Regions from separate parts of the Rhizobium sp. BR 250 genome, predicted to be linked through region 3. Evidence: predicted binding sites of a transcription regulator. Region 3 holds the regulator's gene; each other region holds the start of a gene.

Region 1 (3,407 bases), on a different contig from region 3:
GCCCGAAGGATCGGATGAGGGAACTCGCTCTCCGGATATCTCCACCCTCGCCCCCTCATCCCACTGCCGCGGACTTCTCCCCCTCGGGGAAAAGAAACAAGCGGTGACAGCTCGCTCCATATGAGCTAGCTGCGGTTCGTCTATGAAGACGCTGATTTGTCCGGCCCGGCCGGAATTATGGGAGTGGTGGTAACGTTCGGGTTTCGCGTGCAAACACTGCGCCGACCGTCAAAGCGGTCCATGCAGCATCACATCAAGACGACCACCCACTTTGCCGCAGATTCAGCGTCATCCTCGGGCTTGTCCCGAGGATCTATCCACGTCGCGTAAAATCGATCGGTTGCCGATCCTCGGGACAAGCCCGAGGATGACGACAGAGAGTGGGGCCACGCCTGGCGATGAACCGCCCCCGTCAAGCAGCAATTCAAGCCGCGTGCTTGCCGATCAGACCCGGGATTTCCACCGGCTCCATTTCTCCCGAAACATGTTCGGAAGCACCGCTCGTCTGCATCCAGGTGATCAGCTCGAAGCTGCCATCGGCATTTTCGGCAATCGCCGTGCAGCTTTCCACCCAGTCGCCGGTATTGATGTAGCGAATGCCGTCCATGTCCTCCATCACCGCATGGTGAATATGGCCACAGATGACGCCGTCGACATTGTTGCGGCGCGCCTCGTCGGCCACCACGCGCTGGAATTCGCCGATGAAGTTGACCGCGTGCTTGACCTGCAGCTTGGCCCAGGCCGAAAACGACCAGTAAGGCAGGCCGATGCGGCGGCGCACGGCGGCGATGGCGATGTTGATGGCGATGGCCGCGTCATAGGCCCAGTCGCCAAGATAGGCGAGCAGGCGGGCATTGCGCACCACCACGTCGAACTCGTCGCCATGGATGATGAGGTATTTCTTGCCGTCGGCCGCCTCGTGGATCATGCGCTCGGCCACTTCGATGCCGCCGAAATGCATGCCGGGGAATTCCCGCAGGAATTCATCGTGATTGCCGGGAATATAGACGATGCGCGTGCCCTTGCGGGCCTTGCGCAGCAGCTTCTGCACCACGTCGTTGCAGCCCTGCGGCCAGTACCAGCTGCGGCGCAGGCGCCAGCCGTCGACGATGTCGCCCACGAGAATGATCGTCTCGGCCTCGTGATATTTCAGGAAGTCGAGCAGATAGTCCGTCTTGGCCGCCTTGGAGCCGAGATGAACATCCGAAATGAAAAGCGTTCTGAACTGTCTGGTTTCGATTTGACCGGCCACGGATTTCATCCCCCTGTTCGGTTGCGTCCCTGCGGCTTTCTTACCTCTCAGAACCAGACTCGTGTTGCAGCAACATGACAGACGCCGGTTTTTATAGGGAATATGACGAAAGCCTTCACGAAAACGCGAATAAGCCGTGGCCGCATTTGCATAAGATGCCCGTAAATAACGGCTGTACCGCAGGGAAGTTTGTTGTATTCAGAGGGCCGGAATTGAACCAGACATGACGGTGGAAGAATGACCTCTCACGATAAGAACAACACGCCCGCCAACACGGCAAAGGCCGACATCGAGGAACAGGCGCTCTTTTTCCACCGCTATCCGCGCCCCGGCAAGCTGGAAATCCAGGCCACCAAGCCACTCGGCAACCAGCGCGATCTCGCGCTCGCCTATTCGCCGGGTGTTGCCGCCCCCTGCCTCGCCATCCATGAAAACCCGGAAACCGCAGCGGAATATACCGCCCGCGCCAATCTCGTCGCCGTCATCTCCAACGGTACGGCGGTGCTCGGCCTCGGCAATATCGGCCCGCTTGCTTCCAAGCCCGTCATGGAAGGCAAGGCCGTCCTCTTCAAGAAATTCGCGGGCATCGACGTCTTCGATATCGAGATCGACGCCCCCGGCATCAATGACATGGTGTCGACCATTTCGGCGCTGGAGCCCACCTTCGGCGGTATCAACCTTGAGGATATCAAGGCGCCGGAATGTTTCGAGGTGGAACGCCAGCTGCGCGAGAAGATGAATATCCCCGTCTTCCACGACGACCAGCACGGCACCGCGATCATCGTTGCCGCCGCCGTCACCAATGCGCTGGAACTGGCGGGCAAGTCGCTCGCGAGCGTCAAGATCGTCGCCTCCGGCGCGGGTGCTGCTGCCCTTGCCTGCCTCAACCTGCTCGTCGCCATGGGCGCGAAAAAGGAAAACATCTGGGTCCATGACATTGAAGGCCTCGTTTATGACGGCCGCAACACGCTGATGGACGAGTGGAAGGAAGTCTACGCCCAGAAGACCGACAAGCGCGTGCTGGCTGAGTCCATCGACGGCGCCGATGTCTTCCTCGGCCTTTCGGCCGCCGGCGTGCTGAAGCCGGAACTGCTGGAGCGCATGGCGGAAAATCCGCTGATCCTCGCACTCGCCAACCCCAATCCCGAGATAATGCCGGAGGCGGCGCGTGCGGCCCGTCCGGATGCGATGATCTGCACCGGCCGTTCGGACTTCCCGAACCAGGTGAACAACGTTCTCTGCTTCCCCTATATCTTCCGCGGCGCGCTGGATTGCGGCGCGACGACCATCAACGAAGAAATGAAGATGGCCGCCGTGCAGGCCATCGCCGAGCTTGCCCGCGAGGAAGTTTCCGAAGTGGCCGCCAGGGCCTATAGCGGCGAAACGCCGGTCTTCGGCCCGAACTATCTCATTCCCTCGCCCTTCGATCCACGCCTCATCCTGCGCATCGCGCCGGCCGTTGCCCGTGCCGCCGCCGCAAGCGGTGTCGCCGCCCGGCCGATCACCGATTTCGAAGCCTATCTCGACCAGCTGAACCGTTTCGTCTGGCGCTCGGGCTTCATCATGAAGCCGGTCTTTAACGCCGCCAAGGCCGCCGAAAAGAAGCGCATCATCTTTGCCGAAGGCGAAGACGAGCGCGTGCTGCGTGCCGCCCAGGTGCTGCTTGAAGAAGGCACCGGCATTCCGATCCTCATCGGCCGTCCGCAGATCATCGAAACGCGCCTGAAGCGCTTCGGCCTGCGCATCCGCCCGCATGCAGATTTCGCGGTGGTCAATCCGGAAGACGATCCGCGTTACCGTGACTATGTCGATGATTATTTCGCCCTTGTCGGCCGCGCCGGCATCAACCCGGAAGCGGCGCGTACCATCGTGCGCACCAACTCCACCGTCATCGGCGCGCTTTCGGTGAAGCGTGGCGAAGCGGATGCGCTGATCTGCGGCATCGAAGGCCGCTACGACCGCCACCTGCGCGACGTGAACCAGATCATTGGCAAGCAGGAAGGCGTGCGTTCCTTTGCGGGCCTCAGCCTGCTCATCACCCAGCAGGGCGCGCTGTTCCTCACCGATACTTTCGTGAACTATGACCCGACCTCCGAGGAAGTGGCGGAAATGGCCATTCTCGCGGCCAAGGAAATCCGCCGCTTCGGCATCACGC
Region 2 (3,407 bases), on a different contig from region 3:
ATCATCCCACGCTTGCCCTGCCCGGCAACCCGACACAGAAGATGCCGGCCTTCAACCTGAAGCGTTCCGGCGGTTACGAAGGCATGGCGCTTTCCAAAGATGGTTCCAAGCTCTACGGCCTTCTGGAAGGTCCGCTTTACATGGCTGATGGCCAGGTGGAAAAGACCGAAGACGGCGCAACCGCGCTGCGCATCATCGAACTCGACACCGCCAAGAAGCAATGGACCGGCCGCAGCTGGCTCTACCCGCTGGCCCAGGGCGGCGAAGCCATCGGCGACTTCAACATGCTGGACGACAGCACGGCGCTGGTCATCGAACGTGACAATGGCGCCGGCACCGCCGACAAGGCCTGCGCCGACCCGAAGAAGCCGGAAGCAAACTGCTTTGCCGTGCCCGCCAAGGTGAAGCGCATCTACAAGATCGAGTTCAATGACGCCAATGTCGGCAAGGCCGCGCGCAAGATCGGCTATATCGATCTTCTGAAAATCTCCGACCCCGACAACAAGAAGCGTCAGGGCGGCGGCAACGGTTATTACGACATGCCTTTCGTCACCATCGAGAATGTCGACCGCGTCGATGCCACGCATATCATCGTTGGCAACGACAACAACCTGCCCTTCTCGGCCGGCCGTGCGCTGGACAAGGCTGACGACAACGAATTCGTCCTGCTGGACGTCAAGGACCTGCTTGACGCCAAGTAAGACCGAAGCTGCTGTCAATCGCTTTGGCAGCGGCGAATGATCCCGACGGAGCGCCCGGCAGACACAATGTCTGCATGGCGCTCCGTTCCGATTCTCCAGAGCTGGAGCAATTCCGGTGAACACCGGTTCACCTCCATTGCTCTAACTCTTTGTTTTTGCGCATTTCCGGACGCAAAACCGAGCACAGTTTTGCTGGAAATGCTTTAACCGAAACATGCTTGCGGAAAAGAAGACATTTCATGCAGGACCATGCAGAGAGACTATATTACGCCCTGAAGAAAAGCTGGTCGGGTGAGACCAGCAGCCTTTGGTCGCGCGAAAACCCCGCCAAGGGACAAGGCAGCGTCACCGCCCTGGTGGTGCAGGATATTTTCGGCGGTGAACTCGCCAAAACCGCTGTCAGCGGCGCCGAGCATTTCTACAATATCGTCGAAGGCATTCGCTGGGACTTCACCTTCGCCCAGTTCGATATTCCGGTCGGTTATCAGGACAGGCTTGCCAGCCGCACGGAGGCCATGGCGACGATAACGCCGCTGCAATATGCCTATCTCAGCGCCTGCATCAGAAAGGCATTGGGGCACGGCTGAACCGTTTACGCGGGAATTTCGCACCTGCGGTTTACCCGGCGACTTCCGGCATGACGCGCAATTATTCCGCCCCGTTCCACAACCGCAATTTCTGCCTTTCCGCAAAGCGGTCACAATCAATGCGATAATCCTGGCTGGCGCAATGGACGCAGTGACAGGAGAGTCTTTGATGAGTGAGAGTTGTCCGGTACCGACACCGGCAGAGCGGCAGATCCAGGATATATTGGAACGCAAGGAAGCGGCGATGATGGCGAGCATTCACGCCGCCCTTGAGCGCGCCAGCAAAGAGGTCGCTGAAGCGTTCAAGACCGTCGATTCGGACATGCAGCCACCGCCCCATGACTATTTTGCCGCAGTCGCGCATCAGCAGCTCTTCCTGCTCCTATGCGGGGCCGACCCGAAGACCTTCGAGGGCGGAGACCCTGAAATCGCCGGTCACATCATTCGCAACGCTCGGAACATAACCGAGCACTATTGGGAGAAAAAAGAAACCCCGGTCGATGTCACCGTCAGGTGATGCGCCTCATGAAGAGAAGACGTCTGCGCGAGCAACCGGCGTGATCCGCACTTGAGAGAAAAGCCGGCGGCCACGACCGGACTGCTTTCACCATCCCGCGTCACAGACCCTTCATCATCCCCGGTTAAGCAGGCGCGAAATCCGGAGACTGGAATGGACTCGACCGCTCAGATCAAGCGCCCGAAAATCGCAGAGACCGTTATTCATGCGACAGCGAGCATAAGGGATTCAAGCATCGGTGAATGCTGCGAAATTCTGGCTGATACCTCGCTGCATAATGTCGAACTCGGGAGCTACTCCTATCTCGGTCCCCGCTGCATGGTAGGGGACGCGATAATCGGAAAGTTCTGCGCCATCGCCGCGGAAGTCAGGATCGGTGCGCCGAACCATCCGATGGACCGGCCATCCATGCATCGTTTCAGCTACTGCCCGGAATATTACTCCGCCGATGCGGTGCGCGACGACGCCTTTTTCGACCAGCGAAAGCAGGATCGCGCCATCATCGGCCATGATGTCTGGATCGGTCACGGGGTCATCGTCTTGCCGGGTGTAACGGTTGGAGACGGCGCGGTACTTGCCGCCGGTGCCGTGGTCACCAGAGATGTGCCGCCCTACACCATCGTCGGCGGTGTTCCTGCGAAAATCATTCGCGAGCGCTTTTCGCGATCCATCGCGGCGAAGCTTGCTTCCATCGCCTGGTGGGACTGGCCATTCGAGACGATCATGGCGCGGCTTGCCGACTTTCAGTCGAGCGATATCGAAGCCTTTTGCGAGCGCTGGTCGTAGCCAGCGCCGCAAGACGGGCATCGCCGCTCGTCACTCGAATACGAAGGCCAGTCGCTTGCCCGTCAGCTTCGCCAGCTGCTGCAAACGGCCATCCAGACGCTCGCCCGCGAAATCGCAATAATCATGCGGCACGACGAATTCCAGATCGAGATCCGGATTGTCGGATTTGCGGAATTTCAGATGGTCGACGACGCCCGGCATCGAGGCCGAAAAGAGGTAGACGACACGCAGCAGGCCGCCGAGCAGCTTGCCGAGTTCCTGCAGACGTTCGCCTGCCATTACCGCAAGCGGCTCCGTGGTGCCGTTATCGTTCAGGCCTTCGAAGCGATAATAATTGGCGAGCGCAATATAGGCGCGGCCGGGATGGGTGATCGCCACGAAGGACGAATGGGCGATGATGTTGAGCGCCTGCAAGCCGCGATAGTCCGGATGGGCGCGCCAGCTGATATCGGCCAGAAGGCAGGCCGCCTGCCGGTAACGGCTCTCCTCTTCGGTCTCATCAATGCCGAAGACCGGAAAGGTGCGACCGCTCCAGTCCGCCAGTTCGCGCGCATGTTCTGGCGAGCGGGCGCGCAGAATGGCAAGCTCATCCGCCGCGACCAGCAGCGGATCGGAATCCCGCTCCTCTTCCGTCAGCAGCGAATAAAGATAACCTTCGCGCACACCCTGCGCCGAAAAGGCGATCTTTGCCGGTTTCATCACCTTCAGGACTTCGCGCATGGCGATGGCGCCGAAGGGCAGCAGCGAACGGCGGTTCTTGGAGACCGCCTGCCAGGCCGGATCCTTGCTGTCCCGGGAGACGATGACCTCCTCCAG
Region 3 (3,407 bases):
TCGTCATCGTCACGCACTCCATGCAGCAGGCGGCACGTGTTTCCCAGCGCACGGCCATGTTCCACCTTGGTCATCTTGTCGAAGAAAACGAAACCGACAAGATGTTCACCAATCCGGACGACCAGCGCACGCAGGATTACATCATGGGCCGCTTCGGCTGATCCTGGCCAGCGCTTTCTCGAAACCGAACAAGACTGGTGCCTCTGCCGTGCCCGCTTCCGGGCACGCGCATGAAGGCCAAGCCGGAGGACTAGACCATGACACAGACAACGACCCATTCGCATATTCTGTCGGCCTATGACGACGAATTGAAATTCCTCACACGTCGCATCGCCGAAATGGGCGGTCTTGCGGAACAGATGTGCGCCGACGCCGTGCGTGCGCTCGTCAATTCCGATGCCGCACTTGCCCAGAAGGTCATTTCCGACGACGCGATCCTCGATCATTCCGAGCGCGAGATCGGCGACAAGGCCATCGTCACCATCGCCAGACGCCAGCCGATGGCGGCCGACCTTCGCGAGATCATCGGCACCCTGCGTATCGCAGCTGATCTGGAGCGCGTTGGCGATCTTGGCAAGAACACCGCCAAGCGCGTGATCGCGGTTGCCGGAACCGGCGTGCCGCGCAAGCTCGCCCGCGGCATCGAGCACCTGTCGGAACTAGCGCTGGTACAGCTCAAGGAAGTGCTTGACGTCTATTCCACCCGCTCCGCCGAGAAGGCCAATGCCATCCGCGAGCGCGACGAGGAAATCGACGCCATGTATACGTCGCTCTTCCGTGAGCTTCTGACCTACATGATGGAAGATCCGCGCAACATCACCACCTGCACGCATCTTCTCTTCTGCGCCAAGAACATCGAGCGTATCGGCGACCACGCCACCAATATCGCCGAGACGATCTATTACATGACCACCGGCAGCCAGCCGGAGGGCGAGCGTCCGAAGGACGACAGTTCCAACACGCTCGGTTCGGTGACCGAGTAACAGACAGGCGAAGGCTTGCGGAGTTAGCATATGGTGCCCAAGATTGCAGTTGTGGAAGACGAGGAGGCGTTGAGCGTCCTGCTTCGTTACAATCTCGAGGCTGAGGGATATGACGTCGACACGATACCCCGTGGCGACGAGGCGGAAATCCGGCTGCAGGAGCGTATTCCGGACCTTCTCATTCTGGATTGGATGTTGCCCGGTGTTTCCGGCATCGAGCTGTGCCGGCGTTTGAGAATGCGGCCGGAAACCGAACGCCTGCCCATCATCATGCTGACCGCGCGCGGCGAGGAAAGCGAGAGGGTTCGCGGCCTCGCCACCGGCGCTGACGATTATGTCGTCAAGCCGTTCTCGACGCCGGAACTCATGGCCCGCGTCAAGGCCATGCTGCGCCGGGCGCGTCCCGAGGTTCTGTCCTCGGTGCTGAAATGCGGTGATATCGAGCTGGATCGCGAGACCCATCGCGTTCACCGCAAAAGCCGCGAAGTGCGCCTCGGCCCGACGGAGTTCCGCCTGCTGGAGTTCCTGATGACCTCTCCGGGCCGGGTGTTTTCCCGTTCGCAGTTGCTGGATGGCGTCTGGGGCCACGATATCTATGTCGACGAGCGCACTGTCGACGTTCATGTCGGACGCCTGCGCAAGGCGCTCAATTTTTCGCATATGCAGGATGTCATCCGCACCGTGCGTGGTGCCGGATATTCGATGGAAGCCTGAGCCAGACCAAACGGCACAGTTTCGCCAAGGCCGATAGTGCAACCGAAAATTTAGAAGCCCGAAACCGGAAACGGTTTCGGGCTTTTTGACTATGGATCTTTTCAAAAGCGGGCATCGTACTCAGGGGGCTTTAAATGCGGTGTAAATCCGGATTGTCGGATCACACCGCTGCCATCCGGTTTCTAGACCGCCTGCAGTTGATGGCGAACGCCTCCCGGAGGATATGCGCGTCAAAAAATCAAAGGTTGCGGATCCTCGCGACACGCCCAAGGATGACGCCGGAGTGTCTGGTGCAATCCCTCATCGCAAGGACGACGTTACGCTTTGTTTGGGCACGCCACGTCGCGATATGGCTGAAACTCCGCAAGGACCAAAGTCGTGTACCCTGTCCAGAAATTCAAACCGGCCGACAGTGGAACATGCCCGGTTTTCAGGAAGGCGAGGTGCGGGATATCTGCCCTTGGGTTGATTCCGAGACCGCAAAGAACCTCTGACTTTATGTCATAAAAAAACGGGCCCGAAGGCCCGTAGTTTTTGAGTGTCAAATGCGTGCCGCAACACTCAAGCTTTGCGACGCTCGCTCACCGGCTGGTAGGCGAGCTTTGCATGGAACTTGCAATAGGGTGAAGATTCCAGTGCTTCACAACCGCAAAAATGAAAATCGTCCTTGAGCGGATCGCCGACCGGCCACTTGCAGGTGCGTTCCGTCAGTTCCGTCAGTGTCAGGCGACGGGAAATCGGCGTTACGACGTTTCTGGAGGGAACATAGTCGAGAACTTCGGCGGTCTCGATATCGATTTCCTCATGCAGTGCCGTTGCCGCGTTGGAGCGGCTCAAGACCCGTGCGGGCGTCGCGTTGACGCGGGTCGCGAAATTTGTCGCGCGGGGAGCAGGGGCGGCCGTGCGCTTGGGCGCGGAACGCGCCGAAGTGACAGGGCCGCCGGCCTTGACGCGTCCCGGCAGATTGAGACGGTGGACCTTGCCGATCACGGCATTACGGCTGACACCGCCCAGCTGTGCTGCTATCTGGCTGGCGCTAAGCCCCTCGGACCACAATTTCTTGAGTTTCTCGACTCGCTCGTCTGTCCAGTTCATGCCGCTTCTCCGCTTTTCGCGTGTATTTTCGGCAGAATCCCTCTCCGCCCCGCGGGCGTGCCGCAAGCGTGGTTTCCGCCAGATTTTCGGTGACTAGTTCCGCCGCAATGCAGTCTAGTAATTAGCGATTAACCTAGTGCCAGCCCGACTCCGTGGCAAGAGTCGGGGGAATCATCTGGAATCGATTTTCCGGTTTTCCCCAACTTGCTGGCGAGTTGAGTCTGAAAGGCAACACCTTGGGGCTCATTCGCCACCGTCTACTAGTGCTTGAGACGCCCGGGAAATGCGGACTTTTGTTGACATCGGCAGGCGAAGTGACAATAGTGCCGGTGCCGCCGCAAGGCGGCATTTTTGATTTTCAGGCGGGGGATAACCTCGCCAGCCTATTGACAACCGTCTGACAGCGCATCCGCGCAAGGAGTGATACAGCCATGGCCGAAGCCGCCGCGCCATTGTTCGATACGTTTGCAAGAGCCCCCCTGCGCTTCGAGCGAGGCGAGGGTGTCTGGCTGTTCACGGAAAGCGGCGAGCGATATCTGGATTTTGCGGCCGGCGTCGCGGTCAATTCGCTGGGCCACGCCCATCCGCACCTCGTGGAAGCGATCAAGACCCAGG
Region 4 (3,407 bases), on a different contig from region 3:
ATCGGCGGCCTGAAGGAAAAGCTGCTTGCGGCTCTGCGCGGCGGCATCAAGAAGGTGCTGATTCCGGAAGAAAACGCCAAGGATCTGGCGGAGATTCCGGACAATGTGAAGAACGAGATGGAGATCATCCCGGTTTCGCGCATGGGCGAGGTCATCAGGCACGCCCTCATCCGCACGCCGGAGCCCATCGAGTGGGACGGCAGCATCGAGACGCCGGTGATCGCAACGGTCGAAGGCGTCGACGACGGCAGCCAGACGATCGCGCATTGATGGATGGCATCGTCGCGAGGGCGGGAATCGCCTTTCGCGACGGGCAATGCATAGAATCAATGCGTTAGGTGTCAGAGGGCGCGCGCGGTGCTCCGCTCCGCGCAACTGATGCCAAATTGGCACGAATATGTGGAAGGCCGGCAGAAATGTCGGCCTTTTTTGTGAAAAAAATCGCAGACCCCTTGTTTTTCAGGCGATTCCAGCGCTTTTGAGTTGCTGTGCGCGGATGCAAACGTATTCTGCGCCGGCTTAATTCCTAGTCGTTTCAAACCATTGAAAGGGGTGGAAACATGAACAAGAACGAGCTCGTCTCTGCTGTTGCCGAAAAGGCTGGTCTCACGAAGGCAGATGCTGCTTCCGCTGTTGATGCCGTATTCGAAACCGTACAGAACGAACTGAAGAGCGGTGGCGACATCCGTCTCGCTGGCTTCGGCAGCTTCTCCGTCAGCCGTCGTGAAGCCTCCAAGGGTCGTAACCCTTCCACGGGTGCTGAAGTCGATATTCCGGCTCGCAACGTACCGAAGTTTTCCGCAGGCAAGGGCCTGAAGGACGCCGTTAACTCGTAAGTTTTCCGGAAAGCCGCAACGCCCGGCGGCGGGCGGGCGGCTTTTCAGGTTCACGAGGAAGCATGTTGTGACGCGCTCATGCCATCAACCGGCATAAAGGGGCGGCCTTCGAAAGCTCTTTCGGGCGGCCCGGTTTCATCCGGTATGGTATGGATTGAAGGTCTCGGCGCCTGCGCCTGTGTAGCTTTCCATCCGGACACACGGCGTTTCGAAACGCGGAATGTGCGCAGAAACACGAAAGCCCGGCCTTTACGGCCGGGCTTTTTGATTCCTGCAATGAAATGTCATGCCACTGTCATGTCTTTGACGCAGAAGCCTTGGGGTATTTCTGGACCCAAGGGGGATTAAAATGGCGTTCCGATTTTCTCAAATGGCTTTGACCGCGGCACTGCTCGCATCCGCTGCCTTCCCGGCCGCTGCCGAGCCGGTTTTCAACCGCATCGCGTCTTTCCCGGTGGCGAAGAACCTTCCCGCCGACAAGGACGCCAAATCCGTCACCTCGGCTGAAATCATCACCGCCAGCGAAGACGGCAAGACGCTGATCTATTCGGACAGCCCCCTCGGCGGCATCGGCTTCATCGACATTACGGACGCAAAGGCTCCCAAGGCCGGCGGCGCATTGCTGCTGCAGGGCGAGCCTACCTCCGTTGCCGCCATCGGCGCAAAGGTTCTGGCCGGTGTCAACACGTCCGAAAACCGCGCCAAGCCCTCCGGCAAGCTGGTGACGGTCGATATCGCCACCAAGAAGATCGACACGAGCTGCGATCTCGGCGGTCAGCCCGATTCCGTCGCCATTTCCCCGGACAAGACCTTTGCCGCCATCGCCATCGAAAATGAGCGCGATGAAGAAGTGAACGAAGGCGCATTGCCGCAGATGCCTGCCGGTTACCTGGTCACTGTCGGCCTGAAGGACGGTGTTGCCGATTGCGCAACGCTGAAGAAGATCGAGCTGACCGGCCTTGCCGAAATCTCCCCGGAAGATCCGGAGCCGGAATTCGTCTCGATCAACGCCAATGGCGAGATCGCGCTGACGCTGCAGGAAAACAACCACATCGTCATTCTCGACGGAAAAACCGGCACGGTGAAGACGCATTTCTCCGCCGGCACCGTCAATCTGGAAGGCATCGACACCAAGACCGACGGCCAGCTGAAGTTCACCGACAAGCAGGAAGGCCGCAAGCGCGAGCCGGATGCGGTGAAGTGGCTGGATAATGACCGCATCGTCGTCGCCAATGAGGGCGACTGGCAGGGCGGTTCGCGCGGCTTCACCATCTTCGACAAGACGGGCAAGCTCGTCTACGAATCGGGTGCTTCGCTCGAGCACGCCGTTGCCGCCATCGGCCACTATCCGGAAAAGCGTTCCAAGGCCAAGGGTATCGAGCCGGAAGGTCTTGAGGCCGCGACCTTCGATGGCCAGAAGTATTTCTTCGTCCTTGCCGAGCGCGCCTCCGTCGTTGCCGTCTACAAGGATACCGGCGCAGAGCCGCAGCTGACGCAGCTCCTGCCTTCGGGCGTTTCCCCGGAAGGTGCGGTTGCCATCCCGTCGCGCAACCTTCTCGCCACCGCCAATGAGGTGGATCTGATCGAAGACGGCGGCGTCCGCTCGCATGTCATGCTCTATGAGCGCGCCGAAGGCCAGCCGGCCTATCCGCAGCTCGTTTCCGCCACCGTCGACGGCGCGCCGATCGGCTGGGGTGCGCTCTCCGGCCTGGTTGGTGACGCCGAAAAGCCCGGCATCCTCTATGCCGTTTCCGACTCGGTCTATGGCAACCAGCCGTCGATCTACACCATCGACGCCACGAAGAAGCCCGCCACCATCACCAGCGTATTGCGGGTGAAGCGTGACGGTATCGCTGCCCAGAAACTCGACATCGAAGGTATCACGCTCGACGGCAAGGGTGGCTTCTGGCTGGCGTCGGAAGGCGACAGTGCCAAGCTCGTTCCGCACGCGCTTTACAACGTCAATGCCAAGGGCGAGATCAAGGCTGAGATCGCACTGCCGAAGGAACTGCTTTCCGGCGACACCCGTTTCGGTTTCGAAGGCGTGACCATGATCGGTAAGGGCGATGACGCCACGCTGTGGATGGCCGTGCAGCGCGAATGGGGCACGGATGAGAAGGGCTTCGTCAAGCTCGTCTCCTACAATCCGAAGTCCAAGGAGTGGGGCGCCGTGCGTTACCCGCTCGACAAGACCGAAGCAGGCTGGGTTGGTCTGTCTGAAATCACTGCGCAGGGCGAATATGTCTATATCGTCGAACGCGACAACCAGATCGGCGACAAGGCCAAGCTCAAGAAGCTCTACCGCGTCGCTATCGCCGACCTGAAGCCGGGCAAGATCGGCGGCGAGCTGCCGCTGGTGGCCAAGCAGGAAGCGCATGATTTCCTGCCCGACCTCAAGGCCCAGACCAATGGTTATGTCGTCGACAAGCTGGAAGGCTTCACCTTCGACAAGGCAGGAACCGCCTATGCCGTGACCGACAATGACGGCGTTGACGATTCTTCCGGCGAGACGCTGTTCTTCACCGTCAATCTGAAGGCGATCAACTGATCGCTCGATTGTATCGCAAATAG

The links. The regulator PhoB, encoded in region 3, activates phosphate uptake and scavenging genes when phosphate is short. The targets are predictions, from matches to a motif close to TGTCATNNANCTGTCAT.
Region 1: a site for PhoB is predicted at 1,316-1,332, ahead of QD336_RS00875 (UDP-2,3-diacylglucosamine diphosphatase). Genes of this name have one in related genera too.
Region 2: a site for PhoB is predicted at 1,904-1,920, ahead of QD336_RS15680 (DapH/DapD/GlmU-related protein). Genes of this name have one in related genera too.
Region 4: a site for PhoB is predicted at 1,119-1,135, ahead of QD336_RS02775 (esterase-like activity of phytase family protein). Genes of this name have one in related genera too.

What each region holds. Positions count from the first base shown of each region.
Region 1 is NZ_JARWKW010000001.1:172,019-175,425, reverse strand. Features, by position in the region: gene QD336_RS00875 (UDP-2,3-diacylglucosamine diphosphatase) at 425-1,261, opposite strand; gene QD336_RS00870 (NADP-dependent malic enzyme) at 1,490-3,407, shown strand, end outside.
Region 2 is NZ_JARWKW010000009.1:90,049-93,455, forward strand. Features, by position in the region: gene QD336_RS15665 (esterase-like activity of phytase family protein) at 1-701, shown strand, start outside; gene QD336_RS15670 (YunG family protein) at 941-1,288, shown strand; gene QD336_RS15675 (hypothetical protein) at 1,458-1,805, shown strand; gene QD336_RS15680 (DapH/DapD/GlmU-related protein) at 1,959-2,591, shown strand; gene ppx (exopolyphosphatase) at 2,622-3,407, opposite strand, start outside.
Region 3 is NZ_JARWKW010000003.1:48,351-51,757, reverse strand. Features, by position in the region: gene pstB (phosphate ABC transporter ATP-binding protein PstB) at 1-161, shown strand, start outside; gene phoU (phosphate signaling complex protein PhoU) at 258-983, shown strand; gene phoB (phosphate regulon transcriptional regulator PhoB) at 1,014-1,697, shown strand; gene QD336_RS05475 (GcrA family cell cycle regulator) at 2,259-2,792, opposite strand; gene QD336_RS05470 (aspartate aminotransferase family protein) at 3,224-3,407, shown strand, end outside.
Region 4 is NZ_JARWKW010000001.1:557,641-561,047, reverse strand. Features, by position in the region: gene lon (endopeptidase La) at 1-270, shown strand, start outside; gene hupB (DNA-binding protein HupB) at 561-836, shown strand; gene QD336_RS02775 (esterase-like activity of phytase family protein) at 1,186-3,384, shown strand.